Regions from separate parts of the Paenibacillus sp. FSL H8-0034 genome, predicted to be linked through region 1. Evidence: predicted binding sites of a transcription regulator. Region 1 holds the regulator's gene; each other region holds the start of a gene.
What was found. Region 1 encodes Rex, which represses fermentation and respiration genes when NADH is low (regulators of the CRP and FNR family bind a similar motif). Its sites were predicted from a motif close to TTGTGAAATATTTCACAA; they were not measured.
Positions count from the first base shown of each region.

Region 2: NST47_RS29520 (cytochrome ubiquinol oxidase subunit I) is a predicted target of Rex. The motif match lies at 4,202-4,219, and genes of this name have one in related genera.
Region 3: NST47_RS02055 (DUF1641 domain-containing protein) is a predicted target of Rex. The motif match lies at 6,553-6,570, and genes of this name have one in related genera.
Region 4: nadA (quinolinate synthase NadA) is a predicted target of Rex. The motif match lies at 5,801-5,818, and genes of this name have one in related genera.

Region 1 covers NZ_JBBOBS010000001.1:3,281,530-3,289,299, forward strand. Annotated here, with positions in the region: gene panC (pantoate--beta-alanine ligase) at 1-440, shown strand, start outside; gene panD (aspartate 1-decarboxylase) at 481-864, shown strand; gene NST47_RS14730 (tetratricopeptide repeat protein) at 930-1,550, shown strand; gene dinG (ATP-dependent DNA helicase DinG) at 1,624-4,476, shown strand; gene NST47_RS14740 (redox-sensing transcriptional repressor Rex) at 4,473-5,099, shown strand; gene NST47_RS14745 (inorganic phosphate transporter) at 5,217-6,215, opposite strand; gene NST47_RS14750 (DUF47 domain-containing protein) at 6,243-6,863, opposite strand; gene NST47_RS14755 (amidohydrolase) at 7,244-7,770, shown strand, end outside.
Region 2 covers NZ_JBBOBS010000001.1:6,581,628-6,589,397, forward strand. Annotated here, with positions in the region: gene NST47_RS29500 (ABC transporter permease) at 1-544, opposite strand, end outside; gene NST47_RS29505 (ABC transporter substrate-binding protein) at 561-2,135, opposite strand; gene NST47_RS29510 (LysR family transcriptional regulator) at 2,490-3,428, shown strand; gene NST47_RS29515 (hypothetical protein) at 3,587-3,904, opposite strand; gene NST47_RS29520 (cytochrome ubiquinol oxidase subunit I) at 4,279-5,634, shown strand; gene NST47_RS29525 (cytochrome d ubiquinol oxidase subunit II) at 5,631-6,650, shown strand; gene NST47_RS29530 (Gfo/Idh/MocA family protein) at 6,795-7,770, opposite strand, start outside.
Region 3 covers NZ_JBBOBS010000001.1:433,408-441,177, forward strand. Annotated here, with positions in the region: gene NST47_RS02030 (ABC transporter substrate-binding protein) at 1-986, opposite strand, end outside; gene NST47_RS02035 (response regulator transcription factor) at 1,110-1,868, opposite strand; gene NST47_RS02040 (cache domain-containing sensor histidine kinase) at 1,870-3,615, opposite strand; gene NST47_RS02045 (NAD(P)-dependent oxidoreductase) at 3,801-4,700, shown strand; gene NST47_RS02050 (NAD(P)/FAD-dependent oxidoreductase) at 4,795-5,973, opposite strand; gene NST47_RS02055 (DUF1641 domain-containing protein) at 6,004-6,447, opposite strand; gene NST47_RS02060 (tetratricopeptide repeat protein) at 6,834-7,715, opposite strand; gene NST47_RS02065 (ATP-binding protein) at 7,739-7,770, opposite strand, start outside.
Region 4 covers NZ_JBBOBS010000001.1:721,755-729,524, forward strand. Annotated here, with positions in the region: gene NST47_RS03275 (VWA domain-containing protein) at 1-538, shown strand, start outside; gene NST47_RS03280 (protein kinase domain-containing protein) at 522-1,433, shown strand; gene tilS (tRNA lysidine(34) synthetase TilS) at 1,461-2,891, shown strand; gene hpt (hypoxanthine phosphoribosyltransferase) at 2,931-3,470, shown strand; gene ftsH (ATP-dependent zinc metalloprotease FtsH) at 3,539-5,479, shown strand; gene nadA (quinolinate synthase NadA) at 5,868-6,806, shown strand; gene nadB (L-aspartate oxidase) at 6,846-7,770, shown strand, end outside.

The DNA.
Region 1 (7,770 bases):
ACGCAGCTTTTTTTGGCATGAAGGATGCCCAGCAGGTAGCAGTTATTAAACAGCTGGTTGCCGATTTAAATATGCCGGTAGAAATTGTACCTTGTGCGATCATTCGTGAGCAGGATGGATTAGCGATGAGCTCACGTAATGTTTATCTGCAGCCTGAGGAACGCGAGCAAGCTCTCGTGCTCTCACGTACGTTAAAGCAGGTCGAGCAGCAGGTTATCGAAATGAGTGGGAATTTGCCCGCATCAGAGCTGCAACAAGCGATACGTAAGCAAATTGAGGAAATGCCATTAGCGGATATCGATTATGTGGAAATATTGGCTTACCCTGACCTGGAGCCCATAGAACGTGTGAAAGATGCGAAGGAAGTTATTATCGCTTTGGCTGTCCGTTTTGGCAAAACAAGACTGATTGACAATGTAATTATCCAGTTGCAGGAATAGCTTACATCGATAAGCGGCAACAACCAGGAGGTTAACAACTATGTTCAGAACTATGCTGAAATCCAAAATACACCGCGCTACCGTTACGGAAGCTAACCTTAACTATGTCGGAAGTATTACCATCGACGAAGATTTAATTGATATGATCGATATTCTTCCTAATGAAAAGGTGCAGATTGTGAACAACAACAACGGTGCGCGCTTTGAAACCTATGTCATTCCGGGTCCACGCGGCTCTGGCGTGATCTGTTTGAATGGGGCCGCGGCACGTCTGGTACATCCCGGTGATACTGTCATTATTTTATCCTTTGTGATGATGTCTGACGAGGAAGCCAAAAAGCATACCCCGAGTATAGCCATTATGGGCGAAAATAATAAGGTTATCAGCGTTCTTAAGGAAGAAATTCATTCCACCGTGCTGTAACGAATGAAAAGAGGCTTTCGAGCGAAAAATGAGGGTATGCTCAAAGCTTAAGGTGGGATGCGCTTATGTTCAAACATCTTTTTACCTCGATGAATGAAATGCTCGATGAAGTTGCTGTGTATTATAAGGCGGCAGCAGGTGTGCACAAGCAGGAGCTTGAGGAAAAGCTGCATATGCTCAAAACGATGAGTGACACTTTTATTGAAGAGTGGCTGCTGTTTGAGGAGAAGCTTGCATGTTTTTACAGGGACCAGCAGCCAGCAGCGGCTTTAACCGACGGAATGAAGACGGAATTGGGTGACGTTCGCACAGCCGAGTTTGTAAGGGGGCAGGGCTATTACAAGCTGATGATGTTCAGCGAAGCAATCCGGGAATTTACGGTGTTGGTTCGTGAGCAGCCGGACTTCACCTTGGCGAGACTGTATTTAGCCATGAGCTTTTTGCAAAAAGGTGACATATCCGACAGCTACGGACATTTTATTTTCTTATCCCAATGCACACACAATCATCAAATCAAAGCTATTTCCTGCAGTGCGATGGGTTGTATTCAAATGCATGAGCAGAATGTAGACAAGGCCTCCGAGTACTTCAATTTGGCGTTTCAATCGGATCCATCCAGTGTAGAGCCTCTTCTCGAAATGGGATTATGCAGTGAAAAAAAAGGACAGCTTGATTTCTATTGGTAATTTTTCTATTCCCTTTTTGGATGAGTATTGGTATGCTTAAAAGAAACAAGAACGAAGGAGTATCTGAAGAGTAATGAAATTCGCGGTTTTGGATTTTGAAACGACCGGGAGCCAGACTACGGACCGCATTATTCAGGTTGGCCTCGTCATAATAGTAGATGATACCATCACGGACAGGTATACTTCTCTGGTAAATCCAGGGGTCAGTATACCTTCTTCTATAATATCTTTAACAGGCATAGATGATGAAATGGTTAAAGATGCGCCCGAGCTGGATACGGTCATGGCCCGTATGGTGCCACTTTTGCAGGATTGTGTACTGGTCGGTCATGCGATTGCATTTGATTTGTCATTTTTGCAACGAGCTTTGGATGAGCATGGATATTTTGCGTTTGATGGTAAAGTACTCGATACAATTGATGCGCTTCGTGTATTATTTCCATCCTTATCCAGCTTTCAGTTAAGTATGGTATGTAACAGCTTCGGTATTGAGCATGAGCGACCACACCAGGCAGATAGTGACGCAGAGGTTACTGCGCTATTATGGATACGCTGTCTGCAGCGGTTTCAGGAATTGTCTCTGCTTACATTGCAGCGCTTATCGATGGTATTTGATGAAGTTACGACCGACTTTGGCTGGTTTGTGCGCGAAATGATTATGTTCAAGGAAATGTTTGCGGGAGACGAAGAGCCAGCCGGCCAAAATTATCGACAGTTTACTCTTGCAGTCAAGGACTGGGGCGAAGAGGATTCAGTTCGGGAAGAGAAAGACTTATTAACGCTGCCAGATGATTTCGCCGTATTTTTTGCTCAGCTGAAACAAGCGCTCAAGGAGCGCTTTACAGCTTATGAGGATCGTGAAGCACAGGAGATTATGCTGGCCGAGGTTGAAGCTGCGTTCGAGCAGGAGCGGCATCTGATGATCGAGGCTGGTACTGGCACAGGTAAATCGCTTGGCTATTTAATACCCTCCTTGTTTTACGGGTTAAAGCATGACAAAAAAATGCTCGTTAGTACCCATACGATCAATTTGCAGGAGCAGATCAGGGAAAGAGACATTCCGCTGTTGATGGATTTATTTCCAGTCGGCTTTCGTGCTGCCGTATTCAAAGGAAGAAGCCATTATTTATGCTTGCGCAAATTTGAGACCAAGATGGGCCAGCAGGATTTTGAGCATGGCAAGGAAGATCGGCTGACGGCGGGACAAATGCTGGTGTGGCTGAGTGAAACCGAACATGGCGACGATGAAGAGCTGCATTTTAGCGGCAAAGGCACGCAGTTCTGGCATTCGGTTGCGAGCGACTCGGATTCTTGCCTGAATCGTGCCTGTCCGTGGTTTAAAAAATGCTTTTACCACCGGGCTCGCAACAATGCTAGCAATGCAGACCTGGTGATTACCAATCATTCGATGCTGTTTACAGATACGAAGGCAGAAAGTCGGCTGCTTCCAAGCTACAAGCATTTGGTCATTGATGAAGCGCATCATTTTGAAGAGGTGGCCAGCAAGCATCTGGGTATCGAGGTCGTATACGGTGCTTTTGTCGGTACTCTGTGGTGGCTGTACAAGGATAGTCGTAATGGACAACTTCCCATATTAAGCTCAAAGCTGAGCAGGGCAGACGGCGAAAAGGGTCTTGCGTGGAGTCAGATTCTGGATGCGATGCTTCCTGTTCTGCTGCAGATAAAAGAGGAATGGGATGAATTGACCGATTTGCTCTTTCAATTGGTATCAACCCGTTCTGACCCTTCCCAGCAAACTGAAGGCGGACAATTGGTTTACCGGCTTAAAAAGGATGACAAACCACCAAGCTGGGATAAGCTTCTTGTGCTGGAAGAGAACATGTATTTAAAGCTGACTGAAATTTTGAAAAAGCTGGATAAAGTGCTTAACGAAGTAAAAGATCAGCAGGAAGTGCTGGATGTACAGGGGTTGGTGACCGACATTAGCGGTTCGGTGAAGGAACTGTACAGGCTAAGGGACAATCTTCACTTTTTTATGGCTTTGACCGACGATAACTATGTATACTGGCTTGAAGCGGGAACTAGCAAAAGTAAGTCCATTCAGCTTATTAGTGTACCCGTAGATGTCAGTCCGATGCTTCAGGAGCATTTCTTCGAAGCCAAGGATAGTGTGATTATGACGTCTGCGACACTATCAGTTGGCAAATCCTTTGACTATACATGTGAACAGTTAGGCTTGAATACCAATGAACCTGAGGCCAAGCTGAAAACGGTCCAACTGCAATCGCCTTTCAATTATCGTCAGCAAGCGCTGGTTGCGATACCAAGAGATTTTCCCAGCATACGCAGCAACTCTGGTGATAAACATTTTCTGGACAATTTGTCTCAGTCCCTGGCGGAAGTAGCCCTGGAAACGAAGGGACGTATGCTGGTGTTATTTACATCCAACCGGATGCTGAAGCTAACCCACGCGGCTTTAAAAGAGAAGCTGAGTCCATTTGGCATAGGTGTATTAGGCCAGGGTGTAGATAGCAGCAACCGCAGTAAGCTGACGCGGCTGTTCCAGAATAGTCCTTCGAGTGTATTGCTCGGAACGAGCAGCTTCTGGGAAGGTGTCGATATTCCCGGTGATGCATTAACTTGTCTGGCGATTGTCCGGTTGCCTTTTCAACCACCGAACCATCCTTTGGTCGAAGCAAAGATGGAGAACCTGAAGAAACTGAATCTGAATCCTTTTATGAAATTATCGGTACCCCAAGCAGTCATTCGTTTCAAGCAAGGCTTTGGACGTCTCGTTCGTACAGCCAAGGATAAGGGTATTGTCATTATTTACGATACGCGTGTTATTGATTCGACCTACGGAAAATACTTTTTGTATTCGCTACCCGGACCCAAAATCGAACATATGCCTACGAATCAGCTAGTGGGTAGAATTAAGCAATGGATGGGAGAAAGCGAAGTATGAAAACGATCAAAATATCGGAAGCAGTTGTTCGAAGACTCCCTGTGTATTTACGCTATTTGAATGAACTCAGTAAAAAAAGTGTGCACACCGTTTCTTCACAGGATTTGGGTCAGAAGCTTGATCTGAACCCTGCTCAAATCCGTAAGGATCTGGCTTACTTTGGTGAATTTGGGAAAAAAGGAATCGGCTATGATGTCGATTATCTGATAGAAAAAATTCGTCAAATTCTGAAGCTGGATAAGGTCATTCCAGTCGCATTGGTTGGAGCGGGTAACTTGGGCAGGGCGCTGTGCAATTATAACGCCTACCTGAGGGATAATATGAAAATTGTTGCTATATTTGATGCCCATGAATCGAAGATTGGCGAATCCATTAACAATCTTAAGGTTAAGCCTATGGGAGAGCTGAAGGAAACCATCAGAAGTCTGCAGGTGAGGATCGGAATCATCACCGTTCCTGCCTTTGAAGCACAAAATGTTGCTAATCAATTTGTGGATGGCGGTGTAGAAGCCATTCTGAATTTTGCTCCGATCATTATTAAGGTGCCGAATGAGATTCGAGTTCATCATGCTGATTTCACTACGGAGCTGCAAAGCCTTGCTTATTATCTGGATGAAGAGTAAGGGTCATAGACAAGAGTTTTTTAACTCCTGGTATGAAAATGATAATCCACAAAAAGACCATTCAAAAGCTTTAAGCTTTTGAATGGTCTTTTTGTGATGTTGAAGCAGTTAGAAGATCTATACAAATAAAGCAATGACTTTGTAGATAAGAAATGAAAGTATCATCGAGATCGGAATGGTAATAATCCAGGTCATAACCATTTTACTAACAGTGGACCATTTAACATCATGAAATCTCATGACCGTACCCGTTCCTATGATGGAGGAAGAGATAACATGTGTGGTCGATAATGGCATGCCAATGGCAGTTGAGGTTTGAATGATGATCGAAGAATTCAAATCGGATGCGAAGCCATTGATCGGTTCAATCTTCAGCAGTCGGCTGCCCATCGTTTTGATGATTCTATAGCCACCAATGGAAGTGCCTAGGCCCATCGCGGTTGCAGCAGAAATTTTGACCCATAAGGGTACATCCAGTTCTGTCTGGTAGCCAAGAGTAACAAGTCCAAATACCATAATTCCCATTGCTTTTTGTGCGTCGTTGCCACCATGGGACAATGAGAGAAGTCCAGCAGAAAAGATTTGAAAAAAACGGAACATCCGATTCATCTTGGATCGAGATTGGTTGCCATTTACAATGATAAGCTTTCGAATGATCCACATGATCAGAAAACCTGTGGCGAAGGCGATGATTGGCGAAAGGACCAGGATAATGACAATTTCTTTGAAGCCACTCCAGTTTAAAGCTGCAAAGCCCGCACCGGATATAACGCTGCCAGCCAAAGCTCCGATTAAGGTGTGCGATGAGGAGGAAGGAATCCCATAATACCAAGTAATGAGGTTCCATATAATAGCTGTTAGCAGCGCAGCGATCAAAATTTCGACGCCATGCGGAATAGTTGCCGGATTAGCTACCTTGCCACCTACCGTTTTGGCAACCTCGGAGGAATATATCGCACCTATAAAATTTAAAACGGATGCAAAAATGATTGCGAATTTGGGTGTCAGGGCCCTGGTAGAGATTGATGTAGCAATCGCATTGGCTGTATCGTGAAACCCGTTGATAAAATCAAAGATGAGCGCCAAAGCAACAATGATTATTAATGTAGTTAACATAATTTCCTCCTAGCGATTTCACACAGCTTACGAATAACGCATAATGACGCTATCCAGAATGTTGGCTACATCCTCACAGGCATCGGTTGTTTCTTCGAGACGCTCATAGATTTCTTTTAATTTGAAATCATGGTAGGGATCTTTGGGGTTCATAAAGATTTCTCGAATGCCTTCACGCATCAAACGGTCCGCATCATTTTCAAGTGAATTGATCTGTACGGTGTGTTCGCTGATCTGTAAATATTTTTTCTTGGACAGTAATTTGAACGAATCGAGAATATGCTGGCAGCTGGCAACGATGACGGCTGAAAATTCCTTCATATAGTGATCACTTATACTAATATTTAAATAGTCAAAACGCGCTATGGAGGCTTCAATACCATCTATAACATCATCAAGCTTGGACGCGAGTTCCATAATATCTTCGCGATCAATGGGGGTAATGAACACTTTATTAAGACCTTTGTAAATTTGATGTGTAATTTGATCACCTTTATGCTCCAATTCCTTTAATTGGGGACAGTAGGAAGCAGGCGGTTGATCTCCCATAACCGCAGTACGAAACATTTGGGCAGCCTCAAGCGTGTTTTCTGAAGATTTCACAAGCAGTTGTAAGAAATCCGCATCATTTTTTTTGGCGAAAAGCATGGAATAGCCTCCTTAAAGTTTTGTGAAGCAAAACTAACTTCGTAAGCATGTACTTAAAGTTTTGTGAATAAAAAATAAATTTGCGAACATAAAATGAGGGACGCGAAGCGGACTGACTTCTATATTAACAATAAATTAATAATATACGAAGTATTTAGATTCATTATGTAGAATTTTGGCGATTAAAATTCACGCAAAATTAAAAATACCATATAGCAGTAACGGAATGCAATGATAGTTTATCCAATTCAGAATATGTTCATGAAAGTTCATTTATGTAAACGGTTATCTGGCTGCGAGGGTCTTCAATACTTGATTTTAAAACTTTGAAGTTGTACAGTAAAAGTTGAAGCTAAATGCGAGGAAGGATTCGGGTGACAATGACAAAAACAATCATAACGAATGGTGTATTTCTAACATTAAATGAACAAAAACCAATTATTCAAGGCTATATGACCATTGAAAATAATTTGATTACCTACATAGGAGAAGGGCTTCCACAGCCTCTTGAGCTGTATGACGAGCGTATTGACGGGTCCAAGAAGCTGTTTATGCCGGGTTTAGTTAACACTCATAACCATGCTGCGATGTCATTGCTGCGCGGCTATGGTGACGATCTCGCATTACAGGTGTGGCTGCAGGAGAAAATGTGGCCGATGGAAGGACAATTTACAGCTCACGATGTACGTTCAGGTACACTGCTCTCCATTCTGGAAATGCTTAAAGGCGGAACGACTACATTTGTCGATATGTATGATCATATGAATGAAGTCGCGAAAGCTGTCGAGGAAAGCGGAATGCGTGCTGTCCTGACTCGTGGTGTGATTGGATTGTGCCCTCCTGACGTTCAAACAGCTAAGCTGGTAGAAGCAAGACAATTTGCACTGGATTGGCATGGCAAAGCTGG
Region 2 (7,770 bases), 3.3 Mb from region 1:
TCAAATGATACAGATTCGTACCGAGGCCCTTGGACAAGGGAACCCAGCCCAAGGCCGGGAACCACTGTACCGTAACGGAGAAGACGAAGACCAGAATCAAGGAAACCCAAAAGGTAGGAACCGCCGCTCCGGCCAAGGCCATGAACCGCCCGAAATGATCAATCCATGAATTCGGATATTTGGCCGACAGGATGCCCAAAGGCAGCGCGATGCACAAGGACATCAGGATCGCCAAGATGGCAATTTCCAAGGTGACCGGAAGCCGGGAAAGAATCAGGCCAATAACCGGCTGGCTTCCATACAGCGAGCTGCCGAAATCCCCTTGCAGGGTAGCGGATAAAAAGCGGACGTATTGGACCGACAACGGCTGATCCAGTCCCAGCTTGACTTCCAATAAATGAACAGCTTGCTCGCTGGCCTCCTCGCCCAGAATCGTATGCGCAGGATTGCCAGGAACCAGATGGATCAAGCTGAAAGTAAAAGTAATCAGGAGTAGGCATACCGGGATAAACCACAGAAGGCGGCGTCCAATATAACTGGCCATGGCAGAATCACCTCCATTATTTGCTGATCGTCGTTTTGTACAGTCGTAACAGCTGATCGGGATACACATCAAAGCCTTGTACTTTGTCGGTCCAGACATCCACGACAGGTTGGTAGCCGGTGAATACACCCGGAACCTCATCCAGCAGCATCGTAGAAACCTGGGAGTAGATTTTTTTTCGCTCCTCCACCGATTGGGACTCACGTGCCGTCTGCATCAGCTTATCTACCTGGGCATTGCTGTATTTTCCGTAATTGAAGGGAGCGTTGCTGACAATAAAAGCGTAGCTGTTTTGATCGGGATCGATCATCCCGCTCCAGCCGCCTCCTGTGGCATCCCAATCTCCGCTGTTTCGTTTCTGGGTGATCGCAGCCGAATCGAGGGCTTCAATTTTCATCGTAATGCCAACCTTGGCCAATTGGCTCTGGAACAGCTGGCTGAGCTGCAGAGTTTGCGGGTCGTTAGCGCTGAGTAACGTGAAGGAGAAGCCATCGGGATTACCGGCTTTCTTCAGTTCTTCCTTGGCGGAATCGACGGAATACGCGACCTTCACATTCGGGTCGTTGGCAAAACCGGCCGGGGAGAAGAAGGAGAAACCCGGCACGAATTTGCCGAAATAGATCAGTTGATTGATTTCATCGCGATTGATCGCATAATTGACCGCTTTACGGTTGTTGATATTGTTGAAAGGCGGCCGCTGCAGATTGAGTGTCAGCCTTGAGTAGCCGAAGGACGTGCTGATGCCGAGCTTGAGATTTTTCGTTTGCTCCACCTTGGGAATATCCTGAAAAGGGATCGAGTCGACCAGATCGACCTGGCCGGAAATGAGTGCATTCAGTTTTTGCGATTGGTTGACAATCGGCTTGAATTCCACCTCATCCAGCTTAGGCTGGTCCTTTTCCCAATAGTTCGGGTTTTTGCGAATCGTCAAATGGTCATTTTTGTTCCATTCCACGAATTGGAACGGGCCGGTGCCGACCGGATTCATCTCATATTGATCGCCTAATTTGGCCCTCGCGGTGGGAGAGGCAATCAAGCCGGTACGACCGGTGATGGTAGCGATAAAAGGAACAAACGGGGTCTTCAATTTAACGACGAGCGTATGCGGATCCGGCGCCGAAAGCTCCTCCACGAGTATCAAATCCGAGCTGCGCGGAGAGGCATTGGCCGGGTCCATAATCCATTTCCAGTTATCAATAACAGCCTGCGCATTAAAATCAGTGCCATCGTGAAATTTGACGTCTTTTCTTAATTCAAAGGTGTACGTCTTGCCGTCTTCACTCACGGTCCATTTGGTGCTCAGACCGGGAATGAATTTGCCATCCGGGGTCAGCTTGACCATTGGATCATAAATATTGTTGTACAGCTCCTCATCAATCAGCCGGGTGGATTTGGCTGGGTCGAGCGTACCGAAATCGGTAATCGTCCCGACTCTCAGCTTTCCACCTGAAGCGTCTGCGGGAGCTGGTTGTGCGGAAGAAGCTGTGGATGGGTCCGTTGCGCTGCTACAGCCGGAAAGAAGGGTAACTACAAGGAAAGCGGACAATGATGGCAATAAAAACCTCTTTTTTATATCAGCCTTTAATTTCATATAAATCCTCCTTCTAAAGTTTATTAGAATTGTACCGCTTGCTGCTTGCCTTGCTTCGTGTACTATCCTTATCTCTCCCACTCCTTTTGACAAATACACCTAAAACAACGACGAAGTTACTTTTTGTTCAAGCATCGAACTCTGACTGAGTTCAAAGGTTGAACTTTATTTGTGTTATGTATTCTTACATTTACATAACACTTTTATGACTTAGCCTCATCATATATGTAGTTTTACAAATCGTAAATAGTGATTTTCAGATGCTTACATTCATTTTTTGGATGTAAGCGTGTTCCCAAAACCAATTATGTAAGGTAAAATGACATTATCATAGAAAGTGGAGGAGATGACGAGATGATTATGGATCAAATAATAACGTTTCTCGGGGTATACCATGCAGGGAGTTACCAAAAGGCAGCTGAGCAGCTGTATTTGCCGCAGTCTACCGTCTCGACCCGGATCAAGCAGCTCGAACGCGATCTAAACAAGACGCTCTTTATACGGAGCAGGACGGGCATTCAATTGACCGAGGAAGGACACACCTTCCTCCCCTATGCACAGAGAGCCGCCACCTCACTCGAAGAAGGAAGGCTGGCTGTCGAGCAATTAAATCGGCAGCAGTCCGGCAAACTGACACTTGGCTGCAACAATTCTTTCGCCTGCTCACTGATTCCGCATTTACTGGCAAAATTCAATGCCGATTACCCTGATGTATCCATTCACGTACTCGGATGTCCTACACGAGAACAAATAAGAAAAATAAACTACAACGAGCTCCGGCTGGGCATCAGCCGATATGCTGTGAACATTCCGTCTTTGACATTCGTAAATATTTTTCAGGAAGAGATCCGTTTGATAGTTTCAAGGAACCACCCTTTGGCCAAGAGGAAGGTTGTAACGATCGAGCAAATCACCGCGGAACCGTTTATCTCCTATGAATTAGACACTCTTTACCGTAAAAATCTGGAAATGACGTTGGGCCATTTAAACGTTACTCATGAAATTAAATATGAGAGTAACAATTTGCCACTGCTTAAATATTGGATCAAGGATGGGTGTGGAGTGTTCCTGTCAGGGGAGCTTCTATTCCGTCAAGAATTGCTTCAGCAGGAGGTGGTAGCCATACCTATCGAGGTCAACCCATTTCCAACCGACAAAGTATTCCTCGTTTACAAGAAAGATAATTTAAACAGTCTTGATACACTGTTTATGCAGCACACTACCCATACGATGCAGAGTATGGAAAACCTCAGGGATGATTTAACGGGAATGTACCAGGCAGGGACCATTTAACAACAATGTGGGCAGACGCCATTTCGATCTGCCCTTTCCTATGCAAAGTCTTGATGAAAAGCGCTTGGCTGTCGCCACTGGTTTTGTCCGTTCTCCGTGAAACGTTGGCTTTAAAACGAAAAATCCCCCTAATCCAAAACGATTAAGGGGATAATGATTCAGAAATTTTCCAGGATATATTCGATTACATTTGTTCTGTTAATTGATCTGTCGGTGCACAGCATCTTGCATTTCTTCTCGTTCATAAACTTTCTCGCCAGCTCTTTATCGTTAATAATATATTTAATCGAATGATTATCTGATTCCGGTACGTAAGTAGCCATTTTGTATGCACTATATTCCGCCGGGGAAATCTCTCTGTTTAGATCTCTGATTACTAATTCAGATTTTTTGAATCCTGTCATGATGAGTAAGGAATTATCTTCATCATATCCCTTTTCCGGTTGATTTCCTGAAATATAATAACACTTTACCATATCAAACCCCTCCTCCTTATTTAAAACCAGATATGCTACCCTTGATTTAAAAAATTCGAACGGCACAATGTCAGTTTAATTCACATACAATAGTACAATATGAGAAACCGCTTTTGCAATACCAGCGACTAAAGATTTATACGATTCAATTGTATATTGATGCATGATGATACATTTTCACAAATTTTGAAAAACTAGTATCAACAACTTTGAAAATTTTCTCAAATATTATGACGCCACACATGACCCGCTCCTTCATCATTTCGTAACGCATAAGTCATCAATTGATCATAGTTGTTGTGAAATAAATCACATACATAAGCTATAATAAGTGGTAAATAAGAGCATAATGTTCAAAAGGAGTGTGCATTCGGATGATGAATTACGACCCGGTATTTTACAGCCGTATTTTGACAGGACTTACGCTTGGATTTCACATTATTTTTGCTACGATAGGTGTCGGACTGCCTGTCATGATTGCCATTGCCGAGTTTCTGGGAATCAAGCGCAAAGATCCACATTATACACTGCTCGCACGTCGCTGGGCACGTGGATTCGTCATCACTGTGGCAGTCGGCGTCGTTACCGGTACTTCAATTGGCTTGCAGTTGAACCTGCTGTGGCCAAGCTTTATGCAAATCGCGGGTCAGGCGATTTCTCTGCCTTTGTTTATGGAAACCTTCGCTTTCTTCTTTGAGGCGATATTTCTCGGGATTTACTTGTACACCTGGGATCGTTGGAAAAATCCTTGGACGCACTTTGCAATTTCCATTCCCATTATCATCGGATCGACGTTATCCGCATTTTTTATTACGATTGTTAACGCCTTTATGAATACGCCACAAGGCTTTAAGCTGTCCGGTCGAACCATTATCGACATCGATCCCATGGTCGCGATGTTTAATCCGGCCACACCTACCAAGACCGCGCACGTGATTTCATCAGCCTATATGACAAGCGCATTTGTGCTCGCTACCATAGCCGCATTAGCCTTATTGGCAGGTAAAAAGCATGTATATTACCAAAAGGCACTCAAGCTGACGATGATTTGCGGACTGATCTTCTCCTTATCCACCGCGTTCATCGGTGATCTGTCCGGTAAATTTCTTGCCGAATACCAGCCGGAGAAGCTTGCCGCAGCCGAATGGCATTTTGAAACTACAGCGCAGGCACCACTTGTATTTGCAGGCTATATTGATAAGGAACACAATATTCACTATGGCTTGAAGCTTCCTTATGCGCTGAGTATATTGGCTTTTGCTGATCCGAATGCGGTTGTGAAGGGCTTGAATGATATCCCTGTGGATGAACGTCCACCGCTCTATATCCATTATTTCTTTGATGCCATGGTGGCGATCGGAAGTTTGATGATTGTGCTCTGTATCGCATATTTATATTTGAACAGAAAAAAGCGGCGTCAACAAGGAAAAGAAGTGCCGCGCTGGCTGCTTCGCTTCATTACTTTCTCAGGCCCGCTTGCAATGCTGGCGATTGAATCCGGATGGATATTTGCTGAAGCCGGAAGACAGCCATGGATTCTGCGCGGCTATATGAAAACGGCACATGGAGCCACGACCGCTACCAATGTAGACTGGATGCTGCTGATGTTCTCAATTCTTTACATCATACTTGGATTTGGCGCATGGACGGTACTCCGCCGTATGTTCAAGACGAATACGCCTGAAGAGGAATTAGCATTGCGGGTTGATCAAGGAGGTGAGCACCAATGAGTATTGAAGTCATCGGAATTACAGTGCTCTGGGTTTTCCTTTACGGTTATTTAATTGTAGCTTCGATTGATTTTGGGGCGGGTTTCTTTAGCTACTACACGATGATAACCGGGCGCAAAAATATGGTGCATGGCATTATCGAACGCTATTTATCGCCTGTCTGGGAAGTCACTAACGTTTTTTTGATCTTCTTTATGATCGGGATGGTCGGCTTTTTCCCGGATACTGCTTATTATCTTGGAACCACCTTATTAATTCCTGGCAGTATTGCGATTGTACTGATCGCTATCCGTGGCTCCTACTACGCTTTCAGCACCTACGGCTCCAAGGAAAGCCATCTGTACAAGCTGCTTTACGGGGGCAGCGGTCTATTGATTCCAGCTTCATTGTCCATCGTATTGACGATATCGGAGGGCGGATATATTGAAGAAAGCGGCAATAATGTCACACTGCTCTTCTACAAGCTGTTTACCAGCTCTTATGCCTGGTCGGTTGTCATCCTGTCGCTTGTCAGTGTGCTCTATATATCTGCAGCTTTCTTAACCTATTATGCTCACAAGGCTAAGGATACCAAAGCGACAGAAATTTTGCGAAGGTTTGCAATCGGGTGGAGCGGTCCGACAATATTAGCGAGCTTGTTCGTATTTTTCGCTATTCAGCGTCACAATCCGGTTCATTTTGACAACATGCTGAAGCTATCCTGGATGTTCGTTGTATCCTTGATTTGCTTTATGATTGCTACCTATCTTATATGGAACCGCAAGCGTCTTGGCGTTGCTTTTTTATTCGTGATGCTGCAGTTTGCCTTCGCTTTCTTCGGATATGGCGCGGCGCATTTACCTTATATTATTTATCCGATGGTTTCGATACACGAAAGTGTCACCAGCCCGGAAATGGGAATTGCCCTGATCGGAGCTTTTATCGCAGGCTTATGCCTGCTCATCCCTTCACTGATTCTACTGATGCGACTATTTCTGTTCGATGCAAATTATGTGCAGGGTCTGCAGAAAAAGTGATTGCATGGCAGTTAGGCTGGCACTCACTCACAAGCTCACAGCTATCAGGTGAGACATCACGAAATTGCACATAACAAACAACCTCCACAACCACTTCGTGGCTTGGAGGTTGTGGAGGTTCCATAACATATATTAAAATAGCTATTATTCAAAATATACCGCTTTGCCGGTTTTGGACGACTCATAGATGGCTTCCAAAATTTCCGATACAACGCAGGCCTGTTCAGGCGTGACAACGGGATCTGTATCCTCTTCAATTGCTTTCAGCCACAGACGCGCTTCCAGATCAGCCGGGGATTCTTGCTTCCCATCATAAAAATCGACGCCTTTGGCAGCCAATTGAATTTCATTCATGAACAATTTGCTATGCTTTTCACCGTTAATACGCAGACCATCCTGCATATCCGCACCGCCTTCGGTTCCGCACAAGGTCGTTTTGGCTTCACCGGTTTGCAGCATATTGATCGCCCAGCTCGATTCCAGCACAATAGTTGCTCCATTCTGCATCGTAATCATGCCAAATGCTGAATCCTCAACTGTAAATTTATCCGGGTCCCAGGAACCCCATGCATTAGCTGCGTCCTTCTTAGAGGACAGCTTGTGGAAGGCTGTGCCCAAGACTGCTTTCGGCTTATAGTTATCCATCATCCACAAGGTCAGATCCAGTGCATGGGTACCGATATCAATTAGCGGTCCGCCGCCTTGTTTTTCTTCATCTAGAAACACACCCCAGGTCGGTACGGCACGACGACGAATTGCGTGAGCTTTGGCATAATAAACCTCACCCAGATCACCCTCGCCACATATTTTTTTCAAATACTGGCTGTCTGAACGGAAACGATTCTGGTAGCCAATGGTCAGCTTCTTGCCTGAACGCTTGGCCGCTTCCACCATACGACGGGCATCCGCTGCTGTTTTGGCCATCGGCTTCTCACACATAACATGTTTATCCGACTCCAAAGCAGCAATCGTAATCTCCGCATGTGAATCATTTGGCGTACACACGTGTATAATATCAATGGACCCGTCCTGCAGCATTTCTTTAAAATCGCTGTATACCTTCGCACCCTCGGAACCATATTTATGAGCAGCCTCATAAGCTTTTTCTACTACGATATCA
Region 3 (7,770 bases), 2.8 Mb from region 1:
AGTCCTGTTGCTGCCGGTGCATCGGTGTTTGGACCCTTGGGCATCGGAGCGATATCCCATTCGAAATTTTTAATATTTCTGGCTGTATTGACATAAGCGTAATTTTGCCGGGACATCCCGATTTTCCCGCCTTCGAATGTGATTTGATCCCCCGGCTTCGGATGGATTTGATCCTTGAACATCATATCCGATATGAGCTGGAAGGCTTTTTCACCCTCAGGACTATTCAGCATAAACTTGGTGCTTTCCTCATTCATGAAGTCAGCTCCATAAGCCCAGAAGGTATCCAGGAAAGCATCCTCCCAAGCCTTCCAGCCGTTGGCTGTGATCAGGAAATTTCCGTAAATGCCCTTGGAAGGGTCGCTGATCGCCTTGGCTGCCTGAATATATTCATCATAGGTCCATTTGCCATCCTTGTACTGCTCCAACGGGGTTTTGAGTCCTTTTTCCTTAAACAGCGTCTTGTTATAGAAGATGACCTTCGGCGGGTTCAGAAAGGGTACGCCGTAGAGCTTGCCGTCTTTTTTCAAACGTTGAAAGCTCGAAGGGATGTTATCGTTAAAATCATAGGCCTTATCGTTCTGAATCTCGGAGATATCTGCCAACTGCTTGGCTTCGATAAACTGCGGAATCATTTTATCCGACATCCATACGAGATCCGGCGCCGTTCTGGAGGCGACCATAATCGAAAGCTTCTGCTGGTAATCGGCAAACGGAACAAGCATGAACTCTACCTTGATATGCGGGTTTTTGGCGGTGAATTGCTGGACGTACGCCTCCAGTATTTTTTTGCGTGAATCGTTTTCTCCCCACATTCCGACCTTCAGCAGCACCTCTTCTTTAGGCGCTTCCTTGTCAGTCTTCTTAACTTCACCCGGCTTCGGCGCAGCCGTCGTTCCCTTGGCTGTGTCCGCTCCTGCTGAACACCCGATGATGGAGCTTAGGGCCAATACAGAAAGCAAAACCAGCGACAAATGTCTTTTCATATTCGATTCCCCTTCATAGATCACTTTTATAAGCGCTTACACCTTTATAATAGTGAAAAACCGTACCCGGAAAAATCCAAAAGTTTCGAGTTATGGTTCAAAATTTCGAGTGTTATGCGTAAGCTAGCGTGGATGGTTTTCCCGAAAGTCCGTAGGGGTAGTACCGGTCAGCTGCTTGAACACGGTCATAAAATATTTGGCATTGTCATATCCCGACAGCTTGGCGATTTCGTAAACCTTTAAATTCGTCTCCTGCAGCAGCTGCTTGGCCCGTTCCATACGGCATTGAATCACATAATCGACAAAGTTTTGCCCGGTTTCCAGCTTGAATAAATACGATAAGTACTGAGTATTCATATGTACTTTGTTGGCAATGAATTGAAGAGAGATGTCCTGCCCCAGATGGGCATGGATGATTTCCCGGACCTCACGGATAATTTTTTTCTCGTTCTCCTCTATAGGAGCGTCAGGTGCAAGAGAATGTTTGCGGACGACGCTGCTGTTCTTTTCATCCAGTCGTTCCTTGAGCTGGGTTAAGTATTGCGTCAATTCCACTCTATCGACCGGCTTCAACAAATAATCATCGACCTTGAAACGGAGTGCTTTTTTTACATATTCAAAATCCCCGTAGCCGCTGATCACCAGAATCGCAATATCGGGAAAATTGTGCCGCACCTGCTCAATCATTTCAAGCCCATTCATATTCCGCATACGGATGTCGGTAATAATGCAATCGGGAAGACAACGTTTCATCGCTTCCAGAGCCTCCCGGCCATTCTTAGCCTCCTGCGTTACCTTAAATCCACCGATAACGTCCTCAATCAGCGTCTTCAAGCCTTGTCTGATCAGATCCTCATCCTCAATAAGCATAATGCTGTACATGTTATTCCTCCCATTGGAACGGTAATCGAATGAGCACCGTCATTCCTTGATGTGCATTTTTACGCAGGACGAGCCCGTAGGGCTTTCCATACAAAAGCCGGATTCGCTGATGGACGTTGCGAAGCGCATAACCGCTGCTCTTGTGCCCGAATTCCTGCTTGACGTGGGGATCTTCCCCGGCATAATCAATGCGCCGCAGCACCTGCTCTATCTCTGCTTCGTCCATCCCCAAACCATCGTCCTCCACGGATACGATCAAATCGTCATTTTCCGTTACCGCTTTGATCCTGATGGTCACCGGCTCGCTGCCCATGCCATGCTCAATGACGTTTTCTACGAGCGGCTGCAGGATCAGCTTGAGCACAAGCACGATTTGCAGTGAAGGATCAATGAAGATTTCCGCACGCAAACGGTCACCGCTGCGCAGCTCCTGAATTTGCATATAAGCTTCTACAAACCGAACCTCGTCTCGCAAATATACAAACGTCTGGCGTTTATCGACTGTATATCTCAGCAATTTGCCCAGATTGGTTACGACATCCGATAGCGCCAGATGATGATGCCTGACCGCCATCATATTGATCGATTCTAAGGTATTGTACAGAAAATGGGGATTCATCTGGCTCTGCAGCGCCGATATTTCCGCATCCCGTTCACGCAATTTGGTTTCGTACACTTCACGCACGAGACGCTCAATTTCCCCCACCATCCGGTTAAACACTTCGGTCAATTGCCCGATCTCATCATGGGTGGACACGATGGCCCGTTCTTTGAAAAAACCTTTTTTGACCAATTCCATCTTACTCTGCAAATGCCGGATAGGCTTGACTAACCGATCAGAGGAAAGGACGGCCAGCAGCAGAGCAGCCCCGAGCGATATCAGGGAGATCATCAGGGTGTAGCTCGTGATTTCCTTGGCTTCCTTTCGCAGCTCTGCCAGTGGAATCTGGCCCCATATTTGCAGCCCTGTATATTTGGAGCGGGTAGAAGCGCTTAACAATCCCGGATCGTTCAGGTCAGGCTCCGATGCTGAAGCTTGGGGATACAGGATCGTCCCTTTTTGATCATAAATGTACAGCTTGCTGTTATTGCCGAATTGAACCGAGGAAAAGATGTTTTCAAAGCCTTCCGTTTTGAGATCGACCTTGATATAGCCAATTTTGCTATGGGTGTAGGGCTCACGAATGAGGCGTGACAAGGATACGACCGTTTTTGGTCCAGAGGTGTAATAGGAGACCGTATGCGGGGGGTTAATCGTCAGCCCGCCATCCTCCAGGATGTCGTCTGCCATCCAGTTATTCGTATCCTGCGACCAATAGTTCATGACGCTCGTATCCGAATTGCTGAACAGGCTGCCGTCGTCGGTGAAGATGAGAATGCTTTCAATTTCCGAACGCTCAAAAGCCATTGAGGAGATAAACAAATTCATTTTAAACTGTTCCTCAGCAGTCAAATAAACCCCTTTCTGATAGGAGCTGGTGTGGTTTTTCAGAATGGCGAGGACGTTGGGATCGTACAGCGGAGACAGGGTTAATCTATCAATCTCCTTCATATACCGGTCCAGATTAATTCGGATTTGATCGACGATCTGCAGTGTGTAATTTTTGGTGCTTTGCTCGACATTCGCCGCGTATTTCGTATACGTGAAAGCACCGCTGATCATGAACGGTATCGTAATCAGAGCCATGAACAAGATCATAAATTTCGTGCGGAGCGAAAAAAATGTACGGTTAAGATGTACCAGCAAGATCGATCACGTCCCCTAATGGTTTCTTATTTGGAAGGCTGCAGGCATGGGACCCTGTGTTTTGCTGCTATCGTATCACATAAGTTATTTTTCCGTAATATGGTATGATAAATGAGGCGGACGGGTGAGTCACGGTCAGCCGTACCCAAGATAGCCATACATAGAACGTACCAAGCTGGAGGGTGATGAAACTGCAACGGATTAGCTTTATTGGGATGGGGGTCATGGGCTCCCGAATGGCGGCACGACTGGTTAAAGCCGGATATGAGGTCACTGTGTACAATCGTTCGGCGGATAAGGTAGAGCCGCTGGTACAGCTGGGGGCGAGCCGCGCGGCGACAATTGGGGAAGCTGTAGAACTGGCAGACGTGATATGTACCTGTCTATCGATGCCGCAGGATGTTCAGGCATTGTATATGGGTGAGCAGGGTATTTTTAAACAAGCGAAGCCCGGCGCCATCTGTATGGACTTTACAACCGTCGGTCGCGAGCTGAGTGTGCAGTTGGGGGTGGAGGCGGCATCGTATAAGCTGGTTTATTTGGACACACCTGTGAGCGGCGGCCCGGAGGGTGCAGAGCGAGGTACATTAACGATCATGGTGGGTGGACAAGCGGATGCCTATGAGCAATGCTTGCCTGTGCTCCAACAATTAGGCTCCAATGTGCAGTATTTGGGCAGCTCGGGCTTGGGCAGCGTAGCCAAGCTGATGAATCAATATTTGGTTGCCACCCATACTTTAGCGGCTGCAGAAGCTATGGCAGCAGGCAGTGCCTATGGAATCAATCCCGAGCAGCTGTATCAAATTCTCTCCACAAGCTACGGGGATAGCCGGATGCTGCGACGCCATGTTGAGCAGCATATTCTGGATCGCAGCTTTCAACCAGGGGGCGCTCTGAAGTACCTGCTTAAGGATGTCGGATTGGCTAACCGACTCGTAGCCGAAGCCGGGATAGAAGTATCAACCGGAAATCATGTAGAAGCCGTACTGCATAAGGCTGTGGAGCAGCAGCTGGGGGAGCTGGACATGTCTGCTGTGATCTTGTCTCTGGAGCTGCTAACGGGGACCAAGGTGGAAAGAAAGTAGAAGCACTTTTTTAAATAATCCATATATATCTGTATAACAAAAAGCCCCTTCACAACAATATGCTGTGGAGGGGCTTGATTGCATAGTCAGCTTATTAATAAGCAAGGGCAAATAATCCGTTAATGTGGGACAAGTAACGGGCGTTGCTCGCTTTCTTCATCAAGGATGCCGGAGTACCTTTTAATTCAATACCGCTTCCACCTACGGAGCCGATACCGTCTTTACGGCCAAGGCTTGCCAATGTTCCCGAGAATACAGGGCTGAAGCTGTCCATGGTTGTACCTTTGAAATGAGCAGCGATATTAGCGCCAGCAAGCTCACCCATTTGCCAAGCCAATTGCGCAGTTGGCGGGAATGGACGGCCTTCAGGTCCAAATACGACTGCGCAGTCGCCAGCCAGGAATACATCAGGATGAGAAACGGATTGCAGCGCTTCGTTAACCGTTGCACGACCACGATTCACTTCTACTCCACAGTTCGCTACCAGCGAGCTGCCTTGTACGCCGCCAGTCCAAACCAATGTGCTGGTATCAATCGTTCTACCGTCTTTGAGGCTTACGGTTGGTCCGTTCACTTCAGTAATCGCAAGGCCCGTCAAGAATTCAACACCGCGATTTTGCAGGCTGACCGTTGCACGCTCGATAAGCTCAGCAGAGAAGATTGGCAGAATGCTTGGCATAGCCTCGACCAGATACAGCGATACATCTGCGAAATCAACGCCATATTTGCGGCAAATGCCTGGAAGCTCATCAGCCAGCTCACCGACCAGCTCAACGCCTGTCAAGCCTCCGCCACCGATAACGAAAGTAGCGTCTGCTTTGTTGTTGGTGCTGCTGTAATTGCGAATGCTTTGCTCCACATGTGCAAATAGACGGTTGGCATCGGCTACGGATTTCAGCGTAAAGCTGTTTTCCTGCAGACCTGGAATACCAAAGTAGTTGGTTTCACTGCCAAGAGCGAGCACCAAAGCGTCATAGCTGAACGTTTTGCCACCCAAAAGAAGCACTCTGCGTTCTTCCACATTAATTTCATCAACCGTACCAACCACCACATTGATTTGTTTACCTTTAAGCAGCTTTTCCAAAGGCAAAGCTACTGCCTTCTCGGCAACATTGCCTGCAGCAAGACGGTGCAGCTCAGTAATAATTTGGTGCGAGCCCACGCGGTTAATAACGGTAATTTCTGCTTCTTCATGCGTTAGATGGGCACGAGCGGAAAGAGCGCTCAATAAGCCGCCGTAGCCGCCACCCAAGATCAAAATTTGTTTACTCACGTTTATCCTCCATTCTGGCAATAGGTTGTTTTATAGGTGGTCTTGCTTTTTTCTCTCGCTTAAAATATCAAGGTATGCCTGGCTAAAACGAAGCATTTTTTGCAGTTCCGGATCTTTAAGCAGCTTTAGCATGCCAAATAGGCCGATGGTGGCATCGCTTTGATCAGCACGATCGTTGGCTTCAATAGCAGCCGATGCGTAACCTTTTACTTTTTCCTCAATTGGTTTGACAACTTCCTGAATACCGCCAACCATGTCTTGAATCAATACACGGTCGTTGGCTACTTTATTAGCCAAATCATACGTTTTGGTAAGCAGAGTCATCATTTCCGTAAGTCGTGGCAGTTGATCTACCAATACGGTCAATGCCTCTTGTACCTCAGGTTTTAACAATTGATCCAATACATCTGCTTTAACGGTTGCCGGAGCTGCTGAAACTTCTTGTTCTGATACTTGAGCAGTGGTTTGTGCCATTCTTTGTTCCTCCTTTATTCATCTGAATTGTTCGCAAGTAGCAAAAACGATATTCCGCGATCTATATGAAATATAATATAGGTTATTATTATATTATCCATTCACTTGTGAAAAAAATCACATAGAAGTTAGAAAGTTTCCGTGTCTAAGCTGCTGCGAACCAAGTAATTGCTAAGCTATATTGTATACCTTATAACGCCGGGAGACAATAGTTTTTTCATCATTTAGTTACAAATTATTCGGTGTTCCTGGAGTTATTGCTGTAAAGGAAATTATGATGCGGATTTACATGCATAAAGTGGGAGCTGTCAGCCAAAGGAGATGTCCCCTCAAGCAGCCAAGCTGCTGGTGACATCTCCTTTTTCACGTCATAAGTAACTCGCGATTTATGATTGTTTTCTAAAAATCGATCGCCAGCCGAACACCTTGGCTTTAACCAGGAGCTTGCTCGTCCAATGCGAGAGAACATGCAGCACAATAAATAGGATTATCAACGGTTTGAATAGAAGCCAGGCGACGACCCAGGTGAGGAAGATTTGCCACGGCTTCATCTTTTTGATAAATGAGGGCAAAAGAAGCAAGCGGTAAAACCAATAGCTTTTTTGCAGGCTTTTCAGATATTCCCTGCGGATCTGTGCATCTGTGGGATCGAGTCTTATTGCATTTTTCAAATACTCCTGTTCCTTATCGTAGTCGCCTCTTTTTTCGGCGGCCCAGGCCAGATAGAGAAAGGTTTGATCGTGATCCGGGTTCTGGAACAAGGCGGCCTGCTCAGATGCCAGCGAAGCCTGGAAATTGCGGGCGTTGGCATGCAGATAGCTATCTCCAGCCAAGTACAAGGAGTTGTCGGGAGCCAACTGCAGCGCTTGGTCGAGTTCCTCCCTCGCTTGCTGAAGCTTGCCCTTTTTGTGATACAAATTAAAGCTGAGGAACAAATAATGGCTTTCATAGGGATCGATACGCTGCGCTTCCTTGACCGCCTGCAAATACTCCTTTTCCTTACCCTGGGAATATAAAACGATCACACGCACGAACCAGCCGATTTTATTCTCGGGGTCATATTTCAGAGATTCCGCCGACCAATGCAGGGCTTTGTCATACTTACCGGATTTCATATAGATTTGGGCAAGCATCCCATAAGCATTGGCATTCTCTGGTTCCTCCCTGAGCCACTGCTCGGCCTCAGCAATCGCTTCGTCAAAGCGCCTCCAGTTCGTCAGCTGGAACACCCGGGTCATATGGTCAGATTGCTCATAACGTAAGGACACCGCAATCACCTGCAGCCTTCTGCTTATTTGATTCGATAGGTTTTGATATACTCCA
Region 4 (7,770 bases), 2.6 Mb from region 1:
AACGGTTGCACACACCATCCAGCAAATCGTAGGCAAGGAGCTGCAGCATATTTTGGGTGATGCCAAGCTGGAAAGCCTTCCTTTGGATCAACGCGCACAGGTTGTACAGGTAATGGATGATTTAGGCGAAACGGCATCTATAAAGGTTGCGTTGCTCATTGATACAAGTGCCAGCATGAAGCAGAAGCTGTCGGCGGTCAAAGAAGCTATTTACGATTTGCAGCTTAGCCTGCAAGCACGTACAGGCAGCAGCGAAACGGCTGTATTCCACTTTCCAGGGGCAGGTGCTCATCAGGAAGAGGCACAAATGGATCTGGATTGGACACGTAACCTTGCAAATTTAAACCGTTTGTTTTATAAATTAAACATGAGAGGTACGACTCCGACGGGTCCCGCTCTTTTGAAAGTTACCGAGTTTATCATAGGCACTCCTGCTGCCGATATATATGAAAATGGGAATTCTCGCCAGAAGGACACATTCGTGACTGGAAACGCGTCAATAGGCAAGGATGGGATATTGAGTGACTACATCGTTTGATCAAATTATACAATCCGATACCGTCCTGACGGGCAAATGGAATAAGGCCGTTTATCAGGTTGAACGTTTGCTGGGTGAGGGGGCCAATGGCAAGGTATATCTAGTTAAGCGCGGTAAGCGTCAATATGCACTCAAGCTAGGGTTGGATGCGGCAGATCTTCAATCCGAGGTGAACGCTTTGAAGGTGCTGTCGAAATCAAATACATCCTTTCAAAATTATTTGCTGGATGTTGATGATTTTCATCACCAGGGTGCAGACTATCCGTTCTATGTGATGCGTTATATCAAGGGACAAACGATTTCCGATTTTATTAGGCACAACGGTCGTGATTGGATGGGTCTGATTGGTTTGAATATATTGCGCAAGCTGGTCGAGCTGCATGAACGGGGTTATGTGTTCGGTGATATTAAAGTGCAAAACATGCTCGTATGCGGCTATGGAGATGTCGAATTAATTGATTTTGGCGGGGTCACGGCAAAAGGACGATCGGTGAAGCAATTTACCGAAGTGTACGACCGTGGCTATTGGGGGGCAGGAACAAGGTCCGCAGACGAAGGCTATGATATGTTCGCTTTTGCCGTTCTCCTCATAAGCAGCACGGAGACAGAGCAGAGAATGCATGGGATTGATAAGCTGCTGCCGCAAAACCGCAATGTCCAAATGCTGATTGATTTACTGAAGACCAATCCGATATTGGAGCCTTGTAGGCCTGTGCTGCAAAAAGCACTGCTAGGGCATTACACAAGTTCCAGCCAGGTATTGGCGGCATGGCGGCGGTTGAAATTTCATAAGCGCTTACCTGCTACCTCTGCTAATCGGGAGTCATGGCTGAAATTAGGATTTACGGTCTCCCTGGTGTTCTTCGGATTAGTCGTATACTTTTACTGGACATAGCTGGCAGCAAGCCGGAAGGAGGGGGATATGGATCTAGCAGTCGATTTAGCAGCAAGAGTGGAGTTTTTAATCAAGTCGGAGCGGTTATTGGTGGAAGGGGAATGCATAGTTGTAGCGGTATCGGGGGGACCGGATTCCGTAGCACTGCTGCATCTCCTTTTTACAATGTCGGAACGGTGGAATTGGCGGCTGGTCCTCGCGCACGTAAATCACGGGTTTCGCATTGAGGAGTCGGAGCAGGAGGCTCAGTATGTGGCAAGTCTGGCGGATAAGCTTGGGCTGCCTTGTGAAGTAGCGAACTTCGATCTCCCGCAATATATCCGGGAAACAGGGAAGAATCCACAGGTTGCGGCACGTGAGCTGCGCTATCGGTTTTTATTTGAAGTCGCACACCGTTATGATGCAGCGCGTATTGTACTTGGTCATCACGCAGACGATCAGGCGGAAACGATGCTGATGAGGATGCTGCGGGGAACAGGGCCGGCCGGACTTACAGGCATCCCAATTCGTCGCTTAGAAAAAGATGTGGAACTTGTACGCCCCTTGCTTCGTATATATAAATCAGAGCTATTGGACTATTGTCATCATAAGCAGCTTGCTTTCTATGTAGACAGTAGTAATATGGATACTAAATATTTCCGTAATGAAGTTCGCCTTGGCTTGCTTCCGCAGCTTCGTAATTACAACGATCAACTGCCGCAAGCATTGAACCGACTGTCTGTGATGATGACAGCTGAGCATGATTTCATGCATTTGCAGACCATGTCAGCTTTTGCGGAGGGGGTTAACCAGGAAAGTGATTTCTGTGAATGGTCAAGAAAATGGTTTGAAGGGCTTCATCTTGCTTTACAAAGACGTTTGATTAAACTAATATTAAATTGTCTTCTTGGTGACGCAGATTCCATAGATTTCCTAAAGCTTGAGCAAATGCGGGACGCTATTCTCGGGGACCTATCTAACCTGAGCCTACATATAGGAGGCAGCTTGGTTTTAACAAGGGAATACGATCGGATTTATGTGCATAATGATGGGGTACCACCTGCATCCTACAGCTATACGTGGGAGCGGGACATCGATAGCCTGACGATTGGAGAAACAGGAGTCAAGCTGGCATGCAGCTGGATGGAGCGTACTACGGTGGATGAGCATTGGGTTGTACCTGTTCATGATCGTAATACTGCCTGGTTTGATGCAGAGCAGCTGCAGTTTCCCTTGCAGGTTAGAAATCGCAAGGATGGAGACCGAATGAGTCTGCTTGGACTGAACGGGTCCAAAAAGGTAAAGGATATCTTCATCGATTCCAAACTGCCGCCCAGCTTAAGATTGCAGGTGCCGGTTGTCGTGGACGCTCAGGAGCGCATCGTGTGGCTTCCGGGGGTTCGTAGATCGTCGCATGCCTTGATTACAGGGCATACACGATTGATGATTTGTATAAGTGCGTGTTCAAAAAGTCTATAAGTGCTATCATTTAATTTTATTTCAGTAGGAGGTTCTCTGTTGCAAAACGACATTCTCGAAGTACTTTACAGCGAACAAGACATTCAAGAGAAAGTTAAGGAGATGGGGGAGCTATTAAGCCGTGATTTTGAAGGGCGCAATCCGCTGGTCATCTGTGTATTAAAGGGCGCGTTTATTTTCATGTCGGATTTGGTGAAGCGAATGACAGTTCCTTTGGAAATTGATTTTATGGCGGTGTCCAGCTATGGACAGTCAACGAAGTCGTCAGGGGTTGTCAAGATTGTTAAGGATTTGGATGTTCCCGTAGAGGGAAGGCATATCCTCATTGTGGAAGACATCATTGACAGTGGACTTACACTCAGCTATCTCATAGATGTTCTCGAACGTCGCAATGCGTTATCGATTACTGTCGCAGCCTTATTTGACAAACCAGCGCGTAGAACGACCGATTTGGAAGCAGACTATAAAGGATTCAGCATACCGGATGCATTCGTAGTCGGGTACGGATTGGACTATGCGGAAAAGTATCGCAATCTGCCGTATGTCGGGATTTTAAAGCCGGAAGTTTACTCACATTAGCATTTCTTGTTATGCCCAGACTTGCTGTGGTACAATAAACAAAGTTGCCGTTTGAGAGGAGGTAAGGGATGAACCGAATTATACGCAATACAGGGTTTTATTTGCTCATTTTTTTGGTCACCGTCGGTATCGTTCACTTTATTAGCACACAGAATGAACAGAAAGACGTAATTAGTTACGATAAGCTCCGACAGGCCTTAGTAGAGAAAAATGTGGATTCGGTCAATGTCAAATTTGACGGATATACATACTTGGTTCGTGGGAAATATAAAAATGCGCCCTTGCCGGATAAGAAGAATTTCGAGACTCGTGCGCCCTTTGACCAAGAAGTAATCCAGATGTTTGAAAAGGCTGAGGTTCCGAACATCACGATTGAGAAAATGGAAGGTGACAATGTTTGGATTAGCTTCCTTACCTCCATTATTCCGTTCGTCATTATTTTCATCCTGTTCTTCTTTTTACTGAATAACGCGCAGGGTGGCGGCGGCAAAGTCATGAATTTTGGAAAAAGCCGCGCCAGACTATATAACGAAGAGAAGAAGCGCGTTACCTTTGAGGATGTCGCGGGGGCAGATGAAGAGAAGCAAGAGCTGGTCGAGGTTGTTGAGTTTTTGAAGGATCCTCGTAAGTTCGCTGCTGTAGGTGCAAGAATTCCTAAGGGTGTATTGCTTAATGGACCTCCGGGAACAGGGAAAACCTTGCTTGCACGGGCTGTAGCTGGTGAAGCTGGCGTTCCGTTCTTCAGCATAAGCGGCTCGGATTTTGTTGAAATGTTCGTAGGTGTTGGGGCATCGCGTGTACGCGATTTGTTCGAGAATGCCAAGAAGAACGCACCATGTATTATTTTTATTGATGAGATTGATGCTGTAGGTCGTCAGCGTGGCGCAGGTTTAGGTGGCGGACATGACGAGCGTGAGCAGACATTGAACCAATTGCTTGTAGAAATGGATGGTTTCGGAGCTAACGAAGGCATAATTATTGTCGCCGCTACGAACAGACCTGATATTCTCGATCCGGCATTGCTGCGTCCAGGACGCTTTGACCGTCAAATTACGGTTGACCGTCCAGATGTCAAAGGCCGCGAAGAAGTACTAAAAGTTCATGCTCGCAATAAGCCATTAAATAAAGATGTTAAGCTGGAATCGATTGCGCGTTATACGACCGGATTTACAGGCGCTGATCTGGAGAACCTGTTGAATGAAGCTGCGTTAATCGCCGCCAGACGTAACCGTAAAGATATTTCCATGGGTGAGCTGGACGAAGCTTTTGATCGTGTGGTTGTAGGTACCCAGAAGAAGAATCGTGTTATTAGCGAACGCGAGAAACGTATGGTCGCTTTTCATGAAGCCGGACATACGATTGTCGGATATCATATTGAAAACGCCGATATGGTCCATAAGGTAACAATCATCCCAAGAGGTCGCGCAGGCGGCTATGTGATGATGCTTCCTAAAGAAGGCGAAGACAAGATGATGAATACCAAAACCGAGCTGCTTGACAAGGTAACGGGATTGTTGGCCGGTCGTGTGGCGGAAGAGTTATTCATCGGACAAATCGGTACCGGTGCCTACAGCGATTTCCAACGTGCGACTGGCATCGTTCGTAAGATGATTATGGAGTATGGCATGAGCGATAAGCTTGGACCGATGCAGTTTGGCAATGTGCAGGGGCAAGTATTCCTGGGTCGTGATTTTGGCCATGAGCAAAACTACAGTGATGCCATAGCTTATGAAATCGATCAGGAAATGCAAACCATTATCCGCAGCTGCTACGCGAAAGCGAAGGAAACATTGGAGAAATATGCAGATCAAGTACGACTCATTGCCGAGACATTATTGGTAAAAGAGATCCTGGAAAAGGATGAAATTATTCAACTCATCGATAACGGCAGTCTTGATGATGCTTCCGATGTGAGAATTAATATCCAAGGCCAGGAAACAACATCAGAAGCCAATAAGCTTGATTTTGACAAACATCCAATTGAAGAAGATCCGAATAAAGAATCTTAATTTACTGCGTTATACAAGCCGGCGGCATATTCATTGCTGTCGGCTTTGTTATAATATCAGAATTTATAAATTTTCAGCAGAGCTGAATATTCTGATATTGCAAGAAAAGCTACATATAAAACACGGATGTATCTTCCTCGAATAGGCTTCGATCAGAAGCTTTTCTTATTGCTAAGGAGTCAAAAAAACAAGAACTGGACTTAAGCTGAGGGTATACGGAACCTGCTGACGAATATGCGAATAATTAGTTCATTTTGCATCTATTTAAGCATTGACACAGCCTGTGATGTTGTGTAAATTAGGTGTAAATCTTTAAACTTTATGTGAACATTTTCACATACTAATATCGTTAAACCAACTGCAGCTCAAGAGAAAGGGAGGGTTTCTTATGGAAGCACTGGCATTGGAACGGAAAGAAGATCAAAAGCGCGAGTTAAAAGAACGAATCCTTCAGTTAAAGAAGGAACGTAACGCGATCATATTGGCTCATTATTATCAAAGAGATGAGATTCAGGAAGTTGCTGATTTTCGTGGTGATTCCTTCCTTTTGGCGCAGAAAGCAGCAACTACCGATGCTGACGTCATTGTATTTTGTGGTGTACATTTCATGGGGGAAAGTGCAAAGATACTGGCCCCAACCAAAACCGTGCTGATTCCTGATGAACGGGCTGGCTGTCCGATGGCAGACATGGTTAATGTAGACGGTCTCCGTGCACTTAAGAAACAGCATCCAAATGCGAAAGTTGTTGCTTATATCAATACCTCGGCTGATGTAAAATCAGAAACCGATATTTGCTGTACGTCGGCAAACGCTATTAAAGTGATCGAGTCGGTAGATTCCGATGAAATTATTTGGGTTCCAGACAAAAATCTGGGTGACTATGTTTCCAAATTTACGGACAAAAAAATGATTATTTGGGAAGGTTACTGCAACACCCATGACATGCTGACCGTCAAAGATGTAGAAGAGATGAGAGCGCAGTACCCCAATGCCAAATTTGTCGTTCATCCTGAATGTCGGCCTGAGGTAGTTAAGCTTGGGGATTTTGTGGGAAGTACTACAGCCATTATCAAATATTGTAAAGAATCAGAGCATCAAGAATTTATAGTAGGTACTGAGGATGGAACCGGGTTTCAATTGAGAGTGGACAGCCCAGACAAAAAGTTTCATTTTGCTACCAAATACCTGGTTTGCCCTAATATGAAAGTGAACAACTTGAAAAAAGTGGTACGCTGTCTGGAAACAATGCAGCCGCAAATTTATGTACCGCCGCATATTGCCGATCAAGCCAGAGCATCCTTGGAGCGCATGCTGCTAGTGAAGTAGCATGCGCTACTCTCTTTGTAGAAGAAAGTGAGCGTACTCATGATACCACGTTATTTAGTAGACTTTGATATCAGCAAGCTGCCTCAAGTTCATACCGATGTTATGGTGATCGGCGCTGGAATCGCCGGTCTTTTTACCGCTATCAAAGCAAGTGAAAAATATAGTGTGCTAATGGTAACGAAAAAATCGCTGCTCGATAGCAACACACGTTATGCTCAAGGTGGAATCGCCGCGGTTATAGCTGATGATGATTCGCCGGATTATCATTTACACGATACTCTGGTAGCTGGTGCAGGGCTGTGCTCCCATGAGGCAGTTGATGTATTGGTGCATGAAGGGCCGGCAGGCGTCAGGGATTTGATCAAGATGGGTACGCAGTTCGATCTGGAGGATGGAGCATTTGCACTGACCCGAGAAGGAGCTCATAGTCACCGCCGTATTTTACATGCTCACGGGGATGCAACAGGAGCTGAAATCGTAAGATCCTTATCAGAGAAAACGAAGCTGGATCCAAATATTGAGGTTTGGGATGATCATTTTGTTATAGATTTGATAACCGAAAACGGGGAATGTCTTGGTGCGTTGGTGCAAAAGCCGAGTGGTCAAAGGGTTTTTGTCAAAGCCAACGCTACGATTCTATGTACGGGCGGAGCGGGACAATTATTTCGGTACACTACCAATCCAGATATTGCTACAGGTGATGGGATTGCAATTGCTTACCGTGCAGGAGCACTTATTCAGGATGTTGAATTCATACAATTTCATCCGACAGCACTTTGTTATCCAGGAGCACCACGTTTTCTGATTTCCGAGGCTGTTCGTGGTGAAGGCGCTATCTTACGCAATATTACAGGTGAACGATTTATGGAGAAATACCATCCACAGCTGGAGCTGGCGCCGCGTGATGTCGTGGCAAGGGCTATCGTGAATGAGATGGAGCTGACGAAATCTACATTTGTTTATA